Linked DNA regions of Gemmata palustris. The protein of the gene in region 1 interacts with the protein of each later gene in a pairwise test. Links are inferred from orthologs where the notes say so. Each region holds a gene or a part of one and is shown on either strand. Other genes may lie near its edges.

Region 1 (8,824 bases):
CCGAAGGGCGTCGATGACGTGTACTCGAAGCGGAACCGCACCCTCGCGGAAACGACTCTCGCGACCGCGCTCCAACCGCTCACGTTCGAGCCGGGGACGCAGTGGAGTTACTCGAACTCGGGTATCGACGTGCTCGGGCGCGTGATCGAGGTCGTGAGCGGCGAGAGCTACGAGACGTTTCTGCAGAAGCGCGTCTTCGACCCGTTGGGGATGAAGGACACCGCGTTCTACCCGACGAAGGAGCAGGGCGCGCGACTCGCGCTGATCTACTTCAAAGACAAGGACAACAAACTGGCGCCGAGCGGCAACGCACTCATCGGCCTACCCGCGAACCCCAAACACCCGATCCCGGCCGGCGGACTGGTTTCGAGCGGCGCCGACCTCGCGAACCTGTACCGCATGATGCTCAATAAGGGCGAACTCAACGGTAAGCGCGTCCTGAGCGAGAAGGCAGTCGCGGAGATGACGAAGGTGCAAACGGGCGAGATCAAGACGGGCTTCGTCGAGGGCATGGGGTTCGGGTACGGCTGGGCCGTAGTGCGCGAGCCGAAGGGCGTGACCGCGATGCTGTCCGCGGGCACTTACGGGCACGGCGGCGCGTTCGGCACACAGGGTTGGATCGACCCGACGCAGGACGTGTTCGCGGTGCTGCTCATTCAGCGCATCGGGCTGCCGAACGCCGATGCCTCGCCCATGCGCGAAAAACTGCAGGAGATCGCTGTGAGCGCACTGAAAAAGTAACCAAGAGTGGCCGCGGATAAGCGCAGATAACACGGATCAAAACCGAAGGCAGATTAGCCACAAAAACGCACAAAGGGCACAAAGGAAGAGCAGAAGCAAAGAAGCGAGTTTGAATCGACTTCCGTTTCGCGTCTTTGGCCCTCTTTTGTGCCCTTTGTGCGTTTTTGTGGCTAATCTGCCTTGGCTCATGAGGCTGTCGAGGTGGAGGCTGAATGCAACTCGTTGCCCGACAACGTCCTCCGCTACACCTCCACCCCGACGGCCTCATGAGCCATGCGCCTTTTTGAATCTGCGTCGTTCTGCGTGTATCTGCCGTTCCTCTTGCCTCCACTCCCTTGACGCTCGCGCGTACAACCCTTACGTTTATACTTTCCTGAATATTGCACAGCCGGACTGCGGCGAAGTGAGCTGAGGAGCAATCGTGGCCGGACCTACTGGTGAACGCATTCGCATCCGCATGGAAGGCTACGATCACGAGGTGCTCGATCGCACCGCGGCGGAGATCGTGAAGACCGCTCGCGACAACCAGGCGGAAGTCCACGGGCCGATCCCGCTGCCGACCCGCATCGAGCGGTACACGGTGCTGCGCTCGCCGCACATCGACCGCAAGAGCCGCGAGCAGTTCGAGATCCGCACCCACAAGCGGCTCATCGACATTCTGAAGCCGAACCAGAAGACCATCGAGGCGCTGAACAAGGGCCTCAACCTGCCCCCGGGCGTGGACATCAAGATTCGCGTCATCACCGGGGCGTGATAAGGGTTCTGAAGAAATTGAGTTGTCTCTGCGGATACGCGCGGTAGAAAGATTAACTCCCGCCCGCCACGGTGCTCCCCGATCCCGCGACCTGCCGCCCCCAAACTGGGCTCCACGGTCGCTCCCATCGGAGCCCAATGCGGGCGGTTCCATGCGACGAAAGCGACCCCGCTTCACCGCCGACATCACCCGACGTTAAGTCAATAGGGCGAAGTCAACACCGCGGTTCCGCCGGGCAAACCGGCGACGGCAGGGTTTGGAGTGGCTGAATAATGGCTGATAACACCACGCCGGAAACCCCGGAAACCGGGGCCGAGACGCCTGTTGCCCGTTTGATCGAAGTTGCGACTTCGATTACGGTGCCGGTTGTGAACCGCGCCGGGGAAGAGGTGGGTACGGTCACCATCGACCCGGCCGAATTCGGCGGGAAGATCAGCCGGCAGTTGATGCACGACGTCGTGCTGATGTACCTCGCCAACCAACGCGCCGGTACCCACCACACGCTCCGTCGCGGTCAGGTGGCCGGTAGCACGAAGAAGCTGTTCCGGCAGAAGGGCACCGGTAACGCCCGCGCCGGTACGAAGCGCACGAACAAGCGCCGCGGTGGTGGTACCGCGAAAGGCCCGAAGCCGCGCGATTACGAATACCACCTGCCGAAGAAGGCGGTCAAGGCCGCGACCCGGATGGCCGTGCTGTCGAAGTTCCTCGACAAGCAAGCGGTCATCATCGACGACCTGACGATGGCCGCGCCGAAGACCAAAGAAATGATCGGCGTGCTGAAGGCCATCAAGATCGGTAAGAAGACGACGGAGAAGGGCGAGAAGGACGTGACGCTGCTGGACACGACTGTCCTCATCGGCACCGACAAGCTCGACCAGAACGTGTACAAGTCGGCCCGCAACATTCAGGGCGTGAAGGTTGCGCCGGCCGCGGAATTCAACTGCTACACCGTGCTGAAGCAACGGCGGCTCGTGTTGACTCGCTCCGCGCTTGAGGCACTGCGGGCCGTCGGGAAGAAGTAAGTGTTCCGGTCGTTTTGGGTTCCACGTTCCAAGTTGACGGAACCCGAAACGTTGGCATCGAACGGGAACTTGGTACCGGGAACTTCGTCATGGCAACGACACGACCGAAGCCGAAAAAATACCGGCGGAAGCTGGCGCTCCGCAAGCCGTGCGTTCACGGCGAGTCGGGCATCGAGTTGCGCTCGTACCAGGTGATCCTGCGTCCGCTCGTGACCGAGAAGGGCACGCACCAGAGCACGCGGTACAACGCTTACACGTTCCAGGTGAACCCTCTCGCCACCAAGACGCAGATCAAGGTGGCGGTCGAGGAACTGTTCAACGTGAAGGTCGAGGCCGTCCGCACCCAGGTGCGCGAGGGCAAGAAGCGGCGGTTCCGCCAGGCGATGGGGCAGCTTTCTACGTGGAAGAAGGCCATCGTCACGCTGAACGAAGAAGACAAGATTGAGTTCTTTTGATTCGAGATTTCGGAGTTGCGGTTTTCGATTACCGGCAGAATCGTGGGTGATTGCTGCCTGATTGAAAAGCCTCGGTCGGAAGTCTTTAATCAGAAATTACGGGCGCAGCAATGGGTATCAAACAATACAAACCGACTTCCGCGGGCCGTCGCGCCGGGATGGTGTCCGACTTCGCGGACTGCACCAGCCCGAACGAAAACAAGCCCGAGAAGTCGCTGCTCTCGCCCAAGCCCAAAAAAGGCGGGCGCAACAACCAGGGTATCACCTGCACGCGGTTCCGTGGGGGTGGTCACAAGCAGCGGTACCGCAAGATCGACTTCAAGCGGACCCGCGATGAGGTCGCGGCGACGGTTGTTCGCGTCGAGTACGACCCGAACCGCACGAGCCGTATCGCGCTGATCGAATACCCGCGCGACGACAAGCACGAGTTCTCTCGGGCCTACATCCTCGCGCCGAACGGTCTGAAGGCCGGCGACAAGGTGATCTCCGGTGCGTCCGAGTTGGTCGAGCCGAAGCCGGGCAACTGCATGCCGCTGTGGAAGGTGCCGCTGGGCATGACTGTCCACAACATCGAGATGGTACCGGGCAAGGGCGGCCAGATTTGCCGCTCGGCCGGGTGCGGGGCGGTTCTCACGGCCCGCGAAAAGGACTGGGCGCAGCTCACCATGCCGAGCGGTGAAATCCGCCGCGTGCCGAGCAAGTGCCGCGCGACGATCGGCACCGTGTCGAACGCCGAGCACATGAACATCAGCATCGGCAAGGCCGGCCGTATGCGGTGGAAGGGGCGCAAGCCCCACAACCGCGGTACGAGTATGAACCCGACCGACCACCCGTTGGGCGGTGGTGAGGGGCGGAGCAAGGGTGGGCGTAACCCGGTCTCCCCGACGGGTGTGCCCGCGAAGGGCGGCAAGACCCGCCACAAGCGGAAGCCCGGTGGCAAGGCGATCATTCGGCGTCGGCCGGCTGGTCCGTTCCAGAACACGGCGTGATTTTGCTCACGCTGGTTCGCGGAATGCGCGCTCGGGATCGACCGGTTGGCGAAAAACAACTGGTCTTCCACACGAGTTGTTCATAGATGTAATGGTCCCGGTCCGAGTGAGCCGGGTTTTCGTTTTGTGCCGGCGATGGATTCCCGAGGCGAGAGCAGAGTATGAGCCGGTCGCTTAAGAAAGGCCCGCACTTCGACCAACGTCTCCTCGACAAGGTCACGAAGCAGCAGGGTGCGAACAGGGAACCGATCAAGACCTGGGCGCGGGATTGTACGATCCTCCCCGACTTTATCGGCGCGACGTTCCTCGTTCACAACGGCAAGACGTTCGTGAAGGTGTACTGCACCGAAGACATGGTCGGGCACAAGTTGGGCGAGTTCTCCCCGACGCGGACGTTCAAGGGGCACTCCGGCGGTAAGAAGGCTGCTCCGGCCCCGGCGGGCAAGTAGTGAAGAACGTTCAGTGTTCGGTTCCAGTCGGCCACGCCACCGTGGTGAGACTAATCGGGCACCGCGGGCTGGACGCTGAAACAGAACACTGAAAACTGAACACTGCTATGGATTACAAAGCACTGCACCGGTTCGCGGACGTCGGCCCCCGGAAGATCCGGCTGTTCGCCGATTTGATTCGCGGAAAGAACGTGGACGAGGCGCTGCAGCTCCTGCGGTTCTACCCGAACCGTAGTGCGAAGTTGCTCCTGGCCGTCGTCCAGAGCGCGTACGGTAACGCCGACGACCGCGAGTGCCCGGACCCGGACGGCCTGATCGTCTCCGAGTGCCGCGTGGACGGCGCCCCGATGTTCAAGCGGATTCAGCCCCGCGCCCGCGGGACCGCGTTCCAGATCAAGCGGCGGATGTCGCACATTCACGTGACGCTGTCCGATCCCCCTGAAGAGGCGGGTTCGGTGCCGGCGAGGGGTGAAGTTGCAGCAGTCGCTGCACCAGAGCCGGCGCCCACCGCGTAACGGGTTGCGCGATCGCGGCGCGGGGGCCGGCAGAGGGCCGGCCCCTCACTTGTTTCAACGAACGTAGTGAACGATTTAGCCGCGGCGCAACCTTCCGCGACCTCCGAGATTGCAGTGCGACGGTTGCACCATCGCAACGCGAGTGCAATGTGAACGGGGACGGGAGCGGTACCGAAGCGAGCGAGGATTGACATGGGCCAGAAAGTTCGACCGACGGGGTTCCGAACCGGCATCATGCGGCCGTGGCGGAGCACGTGGTACGCCAGCAAGCAAGACTTCGCCGAGCTCCTGTTGGAAGACGTCGCGATCCGGGCGTTCATCCAGAAGTTCCTTACGAACAAGAAGGACCGCAAGGAGCAGCGGCCCGCGATCGCCGACATCCGAATTGAACGCACCCGCGAGCGCGTGACGGTCGTCGTCACCAGCAGCCGCGTCGGGGCGATCATCGGGAAAAAGGGCGAGAAAATCGACAAGCTCACGAAGGCGCTGGAGAAGTTGACCCGCCGGCACATCGAGGTGAAGACCGTCGAAGTGACCCGGCCGGAGATCGACGCCCAGCTCATCGCTGAGGACATTGCGGAGCAGCTCGAAAAGCGGGCCAGCTTCCGCCGCACGATGAAGCAGGCCATGCAGCGGGCGATGGAGGGCGGCGCGAAGGGCGTCAAGCTCCAGCTCTCGGGCCGGCTCGGTGGTGCGGAAATGGCCCGGTGCGAAAAGGGGATGGAAGGGTCCATCCCGCTTTCGACGCTCCGTTGCAAGGTCGAGTACGGCTTCGCCGAAGCGACCACGCCGCAGGGCAACATCGGGATCAAGGCCTGGGTGAACCAGGGCGACTACTTGACGGGCGACATCGCCGACACGACCGACGCCCAGGCGGGACAGGCCCAGAAGCGGCGCCCCCGGCGCGGCGGCTCGGGTCCGCGGAACGGCTGAGCGGGCGATCAGACTTCAGAGACCATCTGACGGGAGACAGGGCCGATGCCACAGATGCCCAAACGGGTCAAGTTTCGCAAGGCGCAGCGCGGCGTTGTCCGCGCCCGGACGACCCGGCGCAAGTACAACGGCCCGATCAAGGGTAACGCGCACCGCGGCAACTACGTGGCCTACGGCGACTACGGGCTGCAGACGCTCGAGGGCGGCTGGTTGTCGGCCGAGTGCATCGAGAGCGGCCGCGTCACGATGACGCGGTTCGTCTCGGGCGAGGGCCGGTACTACATCCGCGTGTTCCCGCACAAGCCCGTGACCTCCATTCCCGCCGAAACGCGAATGGGTAAGGGCAAGGGCGAGCCGGAATACTGGGCCGCCGTTGTGCGGCCCGGCCAGATCCTCTTCGAGATCGGTGGGATCCCGGAGAGCACGGCCAAGGACTGCTTGGCCCGTGTTGCGTACAAGATGCCGTTCAAGTGCCGGTTCGTTGCCCGGCGCCCCAACGTCTAAGATTTGAGTGATGAGTAACGAGTTCTGAGTGATGAGTAGAAGATCGAGTGGTGTTAAGCCATCACTCATCACTCATCACTCATCACTCCAGGTGAGAAGATGCCGAACCGCATGAAAGAGTTCCGGGGAATGAGCGACGAGCAATTGTCGCTCGCCCTCAAGGACACCGAAAAGCACCTGTTCCAGCTCCGGTTCCAGTCGGCGACCGACCGGCTCGAGACGCCGTCGGAGATCCGCAAGGCGCGGCGCGACATCGCTCGCATCCGCACCCTGCAGCGGGAAAAGGAACTGGGCAAGCTCGGCGGGCTCTCGACCGAGCAGCTCGGCACCCGCATCGCGTCCCTTCAGGCGAAGGAAGACGCGAGCCTGCCCGGTAAGCGCACCGCGCACCGCCAGGGCGCTCGCCTGAAGCGGTTCTATGTGGCGAAGGGCGGGACGCTCCCGATCGCTCCGCCGCCCGCGCCCGCAGCACCGGCCCCTAAAGCCGACGCGAAGAAGCCGGAAACCAAGAGCGACGCAAAGAAGCCCGACGCCAAGAAGAGCGCGCCGAAGGGGAGTGGTAAGTAATGGCGGACACCAGCACACCGGCCGCGGCCGAGAAGACCACGAGCCGGCGAGTTCTCGAGGGCGTTGTGACCCGCGACAAGACGGCCAAGACCCGCCGCGTCGAGGTCGAGCGCCTGGTCCGGCACCCGAAGTACGGCAAGTTCGTTAAGCGCCGGACGGTGTGTTACGTTCACGATGAGGCGAACGAGTCGCACCTCGGCGACACGGTCGAGATCATCGAGAGCCGCCCGCTGTCTAAGACCAAGCGATGGAACTTGGTGAAGGTCGTGAAGCGGGCGCCGAGCCGCACGCTCTCGAACCTCGAAGGCGCCGTCGCCGGCAGCGACGCCGCGGCCCCGGCCAAGACCGAAGAGAAGAAATAGATTTTGTGATTTCAGGTTTGTGATTTCCGATTTGAGGTTGCCGCCAAACGGGTCGGCCAATCACTAATCATGAATCTGCAATCTGAAATCCCGTGAGGGATACAAATGATCCAGATGTATACCTACCTCGATGTGGCCGACAACACCGGGGCTAAGGAAGTGATGTGTATCCAGGTGCTCGGCGGCAGCAAGCGCCGGGTCGCGTACCTGGGCGACATCATCCGCGCGAGCGTGAAGAAGGCCCTGCCCGGCGGCGACGTCAAGCAGGGCGACGTGGTCAAAGGGGTCGTGGTCCGCACCCGCGTCGCCACCCGGCGCGAGGACGGCAGCTACGTCCGCTTCGACCGCAACGCGCTGGTGCTGCTCGACAACGACAACAACCCGCGCGGAACTCGTATCTTCGGTGCGGTTCCCCGTGAACTGCGGGCGAAGTTTAATAAGATTCTCAGCCTCGCCGCTGAGGTGGTGTGACGGGTCATTAGTCACTGGTCTCGGTCATCGGTCCTTAGTACCACTCGCGTTCGGCTAATCGCCCGCGAACTCACTAACGACCCGTGACTAATGACGAAGGGTGCTCGAAATGTTCATCTGCAAGAACGACGTGGTTCAGGTGATCGCCGGGGACGACAAGGGCGCCCGCGGGAAGGTGCTGCGAGTCATTCGCGCGGAAGGCAAGCTCGTCGTCGAGGGCGTGAACCGCGTGTACCGGCACTTGAAGCCGTCGCGCCGGAACCCGCAGGGCGGTCGGCTCTCGAAGGAGATGCCGGTCGACGCCTCGAACGTCATGCTGATCGACCCGGTCCAGGGCGTCCCGACCCGCGTCGGCGTCCGGTCCCTGCCGGACGGCAGCAAAGAGCTTTTCGCCAAGAAGAGCGGCACGCGGCTCCGCGTGCTCAAGAAGGCGAAAGTCGCAAAGAACTAAATATTAGGGCGGGTCGGTTCTGCACGGCAGATAGTCGACCCGCTATTAATTGACGGCACTTAGGCCCGTACCGGACCCGTTATTGTGGGTCCGCCATAGGCCGCACGAGGTAGCTCCTGATATGGCCGCTGTTACCACCGCTCCCCCGCGTCTCCTGGAAAAGTACAACCAAGAGATCGTCGAAACTCTCGGTAAGAAGTTCGGGCGCACCAACCGCTTGAGCCTGCCGAAACTCTCGAAAATCGTTCTGAATATGGGCGTCGGCAAGGCGCTGCAAGACAAAGAGCGGATGAAGATCGCGGCGGAGCAACTCGGCCTCATCGCCGGTCAGCGCGCTCAGATCACCAAAGCCCGCGTCGCGGTCAGCGGCTTCCGCCTCCGCGAAGGGTACGAGATCGGCTGCCGCGTGACGCTCCGCGGTAAGCGGATGTACGAATTCCTCGACCGCCTCGTCAACCTCGCTCTGCCGCGTATCCGCGACTTCCGCGGGATCAACCCGAAGAGCTTCGACGGCAACGGCAACTACAGCATGGGGCTGACCGAACAACTGGTCTTCCCCGAAATCGACCCGGACAAGGTGTCGTTCACGCAGGGCATGGACATCACCTTCG
Region 2 (8,792 bases), 1.7 Mb from region 1 along the record:
CGGGTCGTCCTGTGGCAGCGGTTTGAACACAATTTCGCTCTTGCTGCCCGCGAGCTTCCGAATCTCCTCTGCGAACTCCAAAATGGTGATTTCGGCCGGGTTGCCGAGGTTCACCGGGTCGTGGAAGTCCGTGAACAGCAACCGCCAGATCCCCTCGACCAAGTCGGACACGTACTGAAAGCTCCGCGTCTGTCCCCCGGCGCCGTACACGGTGATCGGCTCGCCCATCAGCGCCTGGTACATGAAGTTCGGCAGCACGCGCCCGTCGTTGAGCCGCATGCGCTCGCCATACGTGTTGAAGATGCGAATGATGTGCGTGTTCACGCCGTGGGCGCGGTGGTAGGCCATCGTGATGGATTCGGCGAACCGCTTCGCTTCGTCGTAGCACCCGCGCACGCCGATCGGGTTCACGTTGCCCCAATAGCTCTCCTTCTGCGGGTGCTCGAGCGGGTCGCCGTACACCTCGCTGGTGCTGGCGAGCAGGTAGCGCGCGCCGTGCGTCTTGGCGAGACCGAGCGTGTTGTGCGTGCCCAGCGAGCCGACCTTCAGCGTCGGGATCGGGTGCTCGAGGTAATCGACCGGGCTGGCGGGGCTGGCGAAGTGCAGAACGTTATCGAGCTTCTGCTTCACTTTCAGCGGCGCGGAGATGTCGTGCCCGATGAACCGGAACCGCGGGTTCGTGCGGAACGGGTCGAGGTTCGCGAGGTCGCCGGTAATCATGTTGTCCACGGCGATGACTTCGTGCCCCTCGGCGAGGAACCGTTCGCACAGGTGAGACCCGATGAACCCGGCTCCGCCGGTGATGAGCGTGCGCACGCGCGCCTCCGTTGTGATGCGTGATGGGCGGTCGGTCGGGGTTGGGATACCGACGCACAACACGCGCCGCAAGGGGCCGGCGGACTGCGGCCGAAATGGGGTAAAGCAGAACTAGTGCCGGACTCGCCAACGTGCGGCACCCACAGCACATTCCACCGGTAACAGGTTCGTCTCGCGGCGAACTGCGTCGTTCGGCTACCATGCGGCCGGAGGGTTCCCGATGTCGCGTGCCGCGCTGTCGATCGCTCTGCTGTTTCTCGCACAAATCGCGTCCGCGGCCGACCTGCCGCCGGGCGCCGTCGCGCGCCTGGGCGACGACCGCTTCCGCGCCGGTGGGGTGGTTACGCACCTCGCCCTTTCGCCCGATGGTAAGCAGTTTGTTACGGTGAGAGAGGCCGGAATCGGGTTACTGGCAGTGACAACGTGGGACGCGAGCACCGGAAAGCCGATCCGCGAACAGAAAGTGAACAGCGAATTGTTCCGGGGGTTGGTGTGGGGAAAAGGCGGCGCGTTCGCTGTTGTGTGCCGCGCCGAACCGGGGCCGAAAAATGGGACCGGCGAGCTGTTCCCGGACGATTTCCGCGTGTGGGACTTCACTGATCCGAAAATTGTTCCGCCGCCCGTAATATCGGTCACTCCTTATTTTGAATTGGGTGATTGGCTCAACGTGGTGCGTCCGAAACACGGCCCCGAGTACACCGACTTCGAGTTCAGCGCCGACGGCACGCGGGGTGCGGCGCGGTGGAAGTCCGCAGACGGGCGGCACGCGGTTCACGTGTTTGAACTGAAATCGGCGCCCACTGCAGCCAAACTCACACGAATTGGCGCGATCGATCTCGGTGCAGAAGGAGCCGACGCGGTACACCTCTCTGCGGACGGCAAGAAGATCGTCACGTTCCGCGCGCTTGCGAACCCCGGTACCCGGGAATGCACCGCGACCGTGTGGGACGTGGCCACGGGCAGGCCGGGGAAGCCGGTACGAGCGCCGGGCGCAAATCGCCTCATGCTCGCGCCCGACGCCAGCGCGATCGTCGTGTATACGGCTGAACAAGAAGAATGGGGCTTCGATCTGTTCGATTTTGCGACCGGCAAGCGCCGCGCGCTGACCCGGTGGCGGTACACGGCAGCTCAACTTGACGGCGGGCCGGACGACAGGGGCGCGTTCGTGTTCGCTCCGAGCGGGTGCGAGGTGTTCGTCGCCATCGACCGCCAGACGTTCGTCATCGACCTGAAAACCGGGAAGGAACTCGGCCGGCTCGAAGGGCACGCCGATGCGCCGCGCGCGGTTGCGGTGTCGGCCGATGGCGCCACGATTGCGACCGCGGATTGTTACGGGTTGGTCCGGCTGTGGGGCGCGAATACACTGCGCCCCTTTGAAGAAGTAACCGGGCACCGGGCGCCGGTCGAGCACGCGGAACTGTCGCCCGATGGCAAACGCCTTCTGACGTGGGCCGAAGACGAAACCGTGCGGCTGTGGGACGTTGCGACAGGAAAGGAACTGCGCGCGTTTGCCGGCGCACCGGGACTATTCGATACGAACCGTTACCTCAACCGACCGACGTTTACGCCGGACGGGACGACGGTGCTTTACAGCACGAAAACCCACTTGGTCGCGCGCGATTTGCTCGCCAGTTTGGAAGTGCCGCTGCCCGGCGGCATGGCGGAACTAGAACCGCACTTCGTCGTGTTCGCTCCCGACGGCAAAGCAGCGCTGACATGGACCGGGAACCCGAAATACCTCACAGTATGGGACTGGCCGAGTGGCAAGAAGCGGTTTGCCTTGGAAGGGCTATTAAGTGAGGGTACGCCCGGGTTCACATTCGACGGCGCTGCAGTATTTGCGGACGGCTGTTCGCCGCAGTGCTGGGACGCGAAAACTGGCAAGGAGCTAACTACCGCATGGAAGGACGCCCCCAACCGACCCCTCACGTTGCTCTCACTGCGCCCGAACCCGCGGTTATTAATCGATCGGTCCCTCAAGGGGTTGCGCACCCTGGAAGCCGGAACCGGCCGGCTAATGTCGGAGGTACATACTGTTCGGGACGAGTATGACGGGAGCCAAGGCGATCCGCGCGGTGTCGCGCTGGCACCAAGTACCGGTCAATACGCCTGGTTATGGAACCTGGATGAGCCGGACGTCCTTCATTTGAGCGAAACCGTCACTAGCGAACTTCGCCGCACGTTGCAGGGACACCGCGGCGAAGTTCGCGTACTCGGGTTCACCCCCGACGGGACGAAGCTCCTCACCGCGGGCGGGGATCACACCGTTCTCGTGTGGGACGTGCGGCTCCAGTCCGTGCCGTTGCCGGACGCGCTCAAGAAAGAAACGAGCGCAGCGAAGTTATGGGACACGCTCACAGCCCCCAACGCAAAAGATGCGTACCTCGCGATGGCGCGCCTCGCCCGCGAACCGGAGGCGGCGGTTAAGATCGTGAGGATGCGCCTCAAACCGGCCGCAAGGGGGGAGCGCGAAACCGATGAGAGCAAGGTCACCGATTGCCGCGCGATCGAGTTACTCGAAGCGCTTGGCACTGACAGTTCGCGCACGCTGTTGAAGGAGTTGGCCGCCGGTCACGCGGGAGCGTTCCGCACTCAGGAAGCAAAGCGCGCGATCGGGCGATGGGAGAAAAAGTAGCGGGCCGCTCAGCGCTGCAGTTCGCGCTCGATGCGGTCGACCAGTTCCTTCACCGACCATTCGCGGTCGCCGATGGCCACGCTCGCGTTCTTGTCGAGCCAGGCCCGCACCTTCTTCTCCGCCGCCACCGCCGTGCTGTGCGTCTTCGCGCCGAAGTGCTTGCTCACTTCGCCATAGGTCGCGGCCGTGTGCTTGCGGGACAGGTAAATCGCGATCATGCGCGGGTGACTGACGGCCCAGGTGCGGGCCTTTGATTGCAGCGTACCCGCGGCGAGCCGGAGCGTCGTACACACGGCCGCGTCCACGTCCGCAACGGTAACCACCCGCACCGCGTGCCGGAGCAGGTCGCCGAGCGCTTCACGGGCCGTCGCCATGTCTGCCGGGCGCCCGGTCACCTTCGCATAGTGGCGCACGCTGTTCACCGCGCCCTCGAGTTCCCGCACGTTCCCGCGGAGCGTGTTCGCGAGCGCCTTCAGCACGGCGTCGGGAATCATCGGCCCGGGGCCGCACGACTTCTTGCGGAGGATTTCGAGCCGCGTCTCCGGGTCCGGGGGCATCAGGCCCCACACCGCGCCGCCGAGGAGCCGGTCGAGCAACTCCGGCATCAGTTCGTCGGCCAGGCGCGGGTGGCAATCCATTGTCACCACGACCTGCCGACCATCGGCCACGAGCGCATCGAACGTGTGGAGGAACTCTTCCTGCGTGGCCTTCTTGGTCGCGAGGAAGTGCAGATCGTCGAGGAGCAGCGTGCTGCACTCGCGGAACTGGCGCCGGAACGCGGACATCTTGCCGAGCCGCGACGCCTGCACGAACCGCGTGGTGAACTCTTCCGCGGTTACGTAGCACGGGCGCTGATCGCTCTGCCGCTTCATCCCCGCGTAGATGCCTTCGAGGAGGTGCGTCTTACCGGTCCCGACCGGGCCGTGAACCACGAGCGGGTTCGCCCCCTGCCCCGGTTCTTCGATCACGCTGAGCGCTGAAGCGTGCGCGACGCGGTTACACGGGCCGCTGACGAAGTCCGCGAGCGACTTCCACCGGCGCCCGGTGCGCTGCGACGAGATCGGCCGAGCGAGGGCTTCCGCTTCCGGATCGGGGCGCTTGACCTTCGGCTTCGGTTGCGAGACCGGGTCGCCGAACAAGTCGACTTGGGGAATCGCGGGGTGCGGAGCGCGGAGGGCAGATTTGGAAGCAGAATCCGCGGCTTTCTTGTCTTCGCTCCGCGCGGCCCCACGATCCCGGTTCTCGCTCTTCTTGTCTTCGCTCCGCGCTCCGTTTTCCTCGCTCCGCGTTTCTTCGAGGGGGAGGTTGTCCACAGCCCACCGCAGAGTCGTGTCCGCGCCGTAGACTTCGGCGACCGCCGCTTTCACGGCCGTGCCGAATGTGTGCTCGAGCCACTCCTGCATGTGCTGGTTCCGGGTCGCGACGACGATCCGGCCGCCGAGCGGGACGAACGTCGCGTTCCCCTGGAACCAGAGGTTGAAGCGCGCGGCCCCGACGCGGGACGAGACCGCGTCGGCCAGGGCTTGCACGGACGGTCCCGTCCGCACGGGGGCGGCCGAAACCGGCGTGTCCTGGTATGCGAGAGCACGAGTAGCGAGTCGGGGTGGCACAGACAAACTCCCCGGTGCGATTCTGAGTTCCTTTCAATATCTGCGCCCCGAGCCCCGCGCCTACGCGCAGGAAGGTCGGTAAGTGGCGGTATCCGGGAACGGGGCTTGGCGCGGCCGGCAGAGTCACGCGCGCCGGGTATGCGCGCAGTAATCGCGCCAGAAGGCGCAATATGGCGCCGTTTGGCGCAAGTGCCCCAGTTGAAAGCGCGAAGGTGTACTTGAACGAAATCAGAGTGAAGTTAGATGCTCCACGACGCGAGCCAAACCTCGCGCCGATCGTACTCGGCGAACCCGTGCCGTGCGTAGAGGCGCATGGCCGGTGCGTTCCGGGCATCGACGGATACGTTCAGCGGGCCGGAGTACGCAACCGAGGTGATAACAAAGTTCAATAATTCCGAACCGAATCCGCGCCCGCGCTTCGTGGGTTCGATGCCCAGGTACGTCAAATCAATCGCCCCCTCCGCGCCCGGTTCGATGATCGCCAAGCCGACGTGCTCGTCGCCCCGCGTCGCGAGATACCATTCGGAATGAGGGGTCTCGGCGAAGCCCCGCATGATCTCGGCGGCGGTTCGCGGGCGGTTCAGCTCGGGGCAGTCGAGGCTGTCTATGTGTGTGGCGAGGAGCGTGTCTTCCATGTGATCGACGAGCGGGGGCGCACTGAACGCGAACGTTAACCGAGGGGTTGGTTGCGCCGAGCTTTTTGTTCGGGTGCCCGAGTGCCGCAAGAACACCAACTGCGTGGTGTGTTTGAAACCGTGGCGCTCGAGTGGGGCCATTTCGTCGCGTTCGTTCTGGGCGGCAAACGCCTGGCAAACCTTCACGCCGCGTTCGCGGAGCCACGCGCACGCGGCGGCCGTAACTGCGTCCTCGAATTGTCGGGAATGACCGCGCGGTGGTAACGCGATTCCGAGTGCTCCCGGTAGCGTTTGAACGAGGGCCGCCGCCCGTAGTCGCCCGCTTTCTCGTGCGACAAAAATGCGCGACGCTTCGCCGTCCGAAAGGAGCCGGTCGTGACAGCGCTCCACGAACTGATCGCGGTCTGCGGCACCAGATCGGGCGAACAACAGCCGGCACGCGGGCAACAGTTCGTGTGGCGCGGCCTGCGACACGTCGAAACGTGACATGGGCAACTCGGACTCAATTCACACAATCGGAACAGTCGATTAAGATGATTACATCGTACCTTATGGACGGACCTCGCACATGGTTGTGCCAACTCCTCACCCCACAGTTTCCACAGTGGATACCGGCATTCGCGTCATTACCGAGCCGTCGGTGTACGTTCTCGGCAAGCAAACGGTGGACGACGCCGAACTCGATCGCTTCCTCGCGGACCACGGCGTGAGCTGGGAGAGCGACAGCGAGGTCGCCGGCGAGGTGCTCACCGAAACGGCCGGGCGCGTGTGCTACATGAGCTTCGCGAAGCCCCGCCCGGGCGGGAACGCGGCGTACCTCACGCACATCAAGGAAGTCGGCCACGGCAGCGTGCTCGAGCACGCCGTGTGGAACTTGCTCCTCACGGGGGTGTCGCGTTCGCTCACGCACGAACTGGTGCGGCACCGCGCGGGGTTCGGGTTCTCGCAACTTTCACAGCGCTATGTGGATGAGTCGGTGGCCGAGTACGTCGAGCCGGACATCATCGCGAACGACCCCGAGTTGCACGCGATCTGGCTCGAAACCGTGAAGCAGTCGCACGCGGCCTACGTCAAACTGGCCGAAGCGCTGAACACGAAACTGGCCGATCCCGCAGCGGCCACGGCTGCAATGCTCCCACCCGATTCGGACCGCACCACCCGGCGCAAGACCGCGCGCCAAGCCGCACGCAGCGTGCTGCCGAACGCGACCGAGACGAAGATTTTCATCACCGCCAACGCCCGCGCGCTGCGGCACTTCTTCGAGCAACGCGGGTCCGCGTTCGCCGAACCCGAGATTCGCAAGCTCGCGGGGGCGGTCCTCGACGTGCTCCAGAAGGACGCGCCTAACCTCTTTGGCGATTACCAGAAAGTTCCGCTGCCCGACGGCACCTTTGAACTCACCACACAGTTTAAGAAGGTGTAGAGGAAGATTTATGGTCTGACTTCTGCTCATTGATAAACGAAGTCAAATCTTCTTCCGATAGGATTTGTACCACAGCGAGATCGGCCAGTTGCCAGCGGATTGCCTCTCGCTGTGTTTTGTTTCCCTTGTTCAGATTCGTGATTCCTGCGTGCCCTTCCCACCCGGTGCGGGTTTCTGGAACGCGATCACCAGCTTCCGTCAGCCGGGTCGCACGCTCCCATTCAACTTCAAGTGGCGGCGTTTGCGGGAACTTCTCTACCGCCGGTGCGATGACAGTGCGAATTTGGTCGATCTTCAGGAATAACACCCAGCGACGTTTTAAATTCGCACCAACTAAAATCCAGGCTTGAGCTACACTGGTCAATGGTTCAAGCCAGACGGAAAGGCGCGGGACGATTTGCTTCTCGTCTTCGGATGACAACTTAAAGAAAGACGGGATCGCCTTCCCTTCTTGAACTCGTCGAAGTGCTTCGGGACTGAGATTGTCGAGCTTGGGTTCATTGCCCATGCGGATAGCGCGTATCCCTCCAGGCACGGGAGTCCCGTCCAGGCCAGGAATAATTGGTTCGGGCTGGGCGTCCGACGGCATCAGTGTTTGCTCGCTACGAGGCGCTCTAAATAGCGAACGATGCGCAAGGGCAATACGTCGTCGGTTGGGTTATCACCGCCCCACACTTCGCCGGTGGTCTTGTTCCGGTAGAACCAGTGGCACGCACCTTCGACCGGAATTTCGACCGACATCTGATGCGCCCCGATCTCCCAGAAATACTCGACAGGTCCATCGGTAATTGCGGCAGCTGCCGGAACGGGCAATGCACCTTCCAAAGAGATCCAAGCAACATGCCAGACAACTTTGGCCCGGTGCGCGAGTGCGGGCGACACGACCGCATCGGTCGCCATGCGCTTCAAGTACGCGAGGTGTTCATCTATCTTGCCTTGGTCGTCCGCGCGCGCGTTCGTGCGACAAAACTGGAATCGCGAAGCCCCCTTAGCTCCGCGCACGACTCGGAATTTTTTCTCTCGGATAGGTTCAGAACTGTGCCGCGACCGGTCCGAGAGGGCGAAAGTGAGATTGTCCTGCCGGGGCCAAGTATTCATGGAGCTTCTCCATCCGGGAACAAACGATCGAACTGTTGATACATGACCTCTGGAGCAGTTGCAAAGAACAGGTCGAGTGTCTCCCGAGAGTAGTCAACAGGGTAATCATCATCGTGTCGATTGTCTGGGCTTCGGTACTTTAATTGAACCCCAATATCTTCGGGCGGCTCGTAGTTTACCATGCGCCCCATCGTGAGCTCGCACGTTACCGGGAACAGCCCCGGCAATTCCGTTTGCGAGTCGCCACGAATTTCAAACTCTTGGGACGCGGCAAAGAACCCGTTCAAGGAGCGAGTTAACCCCAGCTGATCTATCAGACGAGTCGTGGAAGATTCCTCCCAAAGAAGCCAAGTCATTTCAAACCACAAGGAGCACGCTCGTTGCTTGTGAAAGTCTAAGATCAGCGAGAGGAGATCGACCGCCCAGTTCACGCGCTCGGGTATCCATTTCTTTCCCGGACCAGATTCGGCGGGAAAACCGCATTCAACCTTCGCCCTGATGTGATCGACCGTAAGAAATCCCACGCTCCCAAACATGATTTGGAACTCATCCGAGTAGGATTGCTTCCGTCGGGT

The links.
Region 2: the proteins of rplB (region 1) and J8F10_RS25555 interact in binary tests that used the Escherichia coli proteins (3 or more experiments, as listed by UniProt). The link is inferred for Gemmata palustris from one-to-one orthologs.

The regions. Positions count from the first base shown.
Region 1 is NZ_JAGKQQ010000001.1:7,857,312-7,866,135, forward strand. The notes cover bases 2,031-5,021. They hold rplB (50S ribosomal protein L2), read left to right. Parts: upstream 2,031-3,082; coding sequence 3,083-3,961; downstream 3,962-5,021. Other genes in these bases: rplD (50S ribosomal protein L4), read left to right, coding at 2,031-2,517; rplW (50S ribosomal protein L23), read left to right, coding at 2,607-2,972; rpsS (30S ribosomal protein S19), read left to right, coding at 4,123-4,410; rplV (50S ribosomal protein L22), read left to right, coding at 4,518-4,925. In the rest of the region: J8F10_RS32670 (serine hydrolase domain-containing protein), read left to right, coding at 1-741; rpsJ (30S ribosomal protein S10), read left to right, coding at 1,163-1,495; more of rplD, read left to right, coding at 1,768-2,030; rpsC (30S ribosomal protein S3), read left to right, coding at 5,118-5,858; rplP (50S ribosomal protein L16), read left to right, coding at 5,904-6,362; rpmC (50S ribosomal protein L29), read left to right, coding at 6,462-6,929; rpsQ (30S ribosomal protein S17), read left to right, coding at 6,929-7,291; rplN (50S ribosomal protein L14), read left to right, coding at 7,397-7,762; rplX (50S ribosomal protein L24), read left to right, coding at 7,872-8,213; rplE (50S ribosomal protein L5), read left to right, coding at 8,335-8,824. UniProt on the Escherichia coli protein: One of the primary rRNA binding proteins. Located near the base of the L1 stalk, it is probably also mobile. Required for association of the 30S and 50S subunits to form the 70S ribosome, for tRNA binding and peptide bond formation.
Region 2 is NZ_JAGKQQ010000001.1:6,143,338-6,152,129, reverse strand. Bases 2,761-5,719 are described here. They hold J8F10_RS25555 (chromosomal replication initiator protein DnaA), read right to left. Parts: upstream 5,062-5,719; coding sequence 3,460-5,061; downstream 2,761-3,459. Other genes in these bases: J8F10_RS25550 (GNAT family N-acetyltransferase), read right to left, coding at 5,301-5,719; J8F10_RS25560 (WD40 repeat domain-containing protein), read left to right, coding at 2,761-3,451. In the rest of the region: J8F10_RS25565 (UDP-glucuronic acid decarboxylase family protein), read right to left, coding at 1-816; more of J8F10_RS25560, read left to right, coding at 1,037-2,760; more of J8F10_RS25550, read right to left, coding at 5,720-6,185; thyX (FAD-dependent thymidylate synthase), read left to right, coding at 6,313-7,119; J8F10_RS25540 (hypothetical protein), read right to left, coding at 7,106-7,708; J8F10_RS25535 (hypothetical protein), read right to left, coding at 7,708-8,217; J8F10_RS25530 (hypothetical protein), read right to left, coding at 8,214-8,792. UniProt on the Escherichia coli protein: Plays an essential in the initiation and regulation of chromosomal replication. Binds in an ATP-dependent fashion to the origin of replication (oriC) to initiate formation of the DNA replication initiation complex once per cell cycle.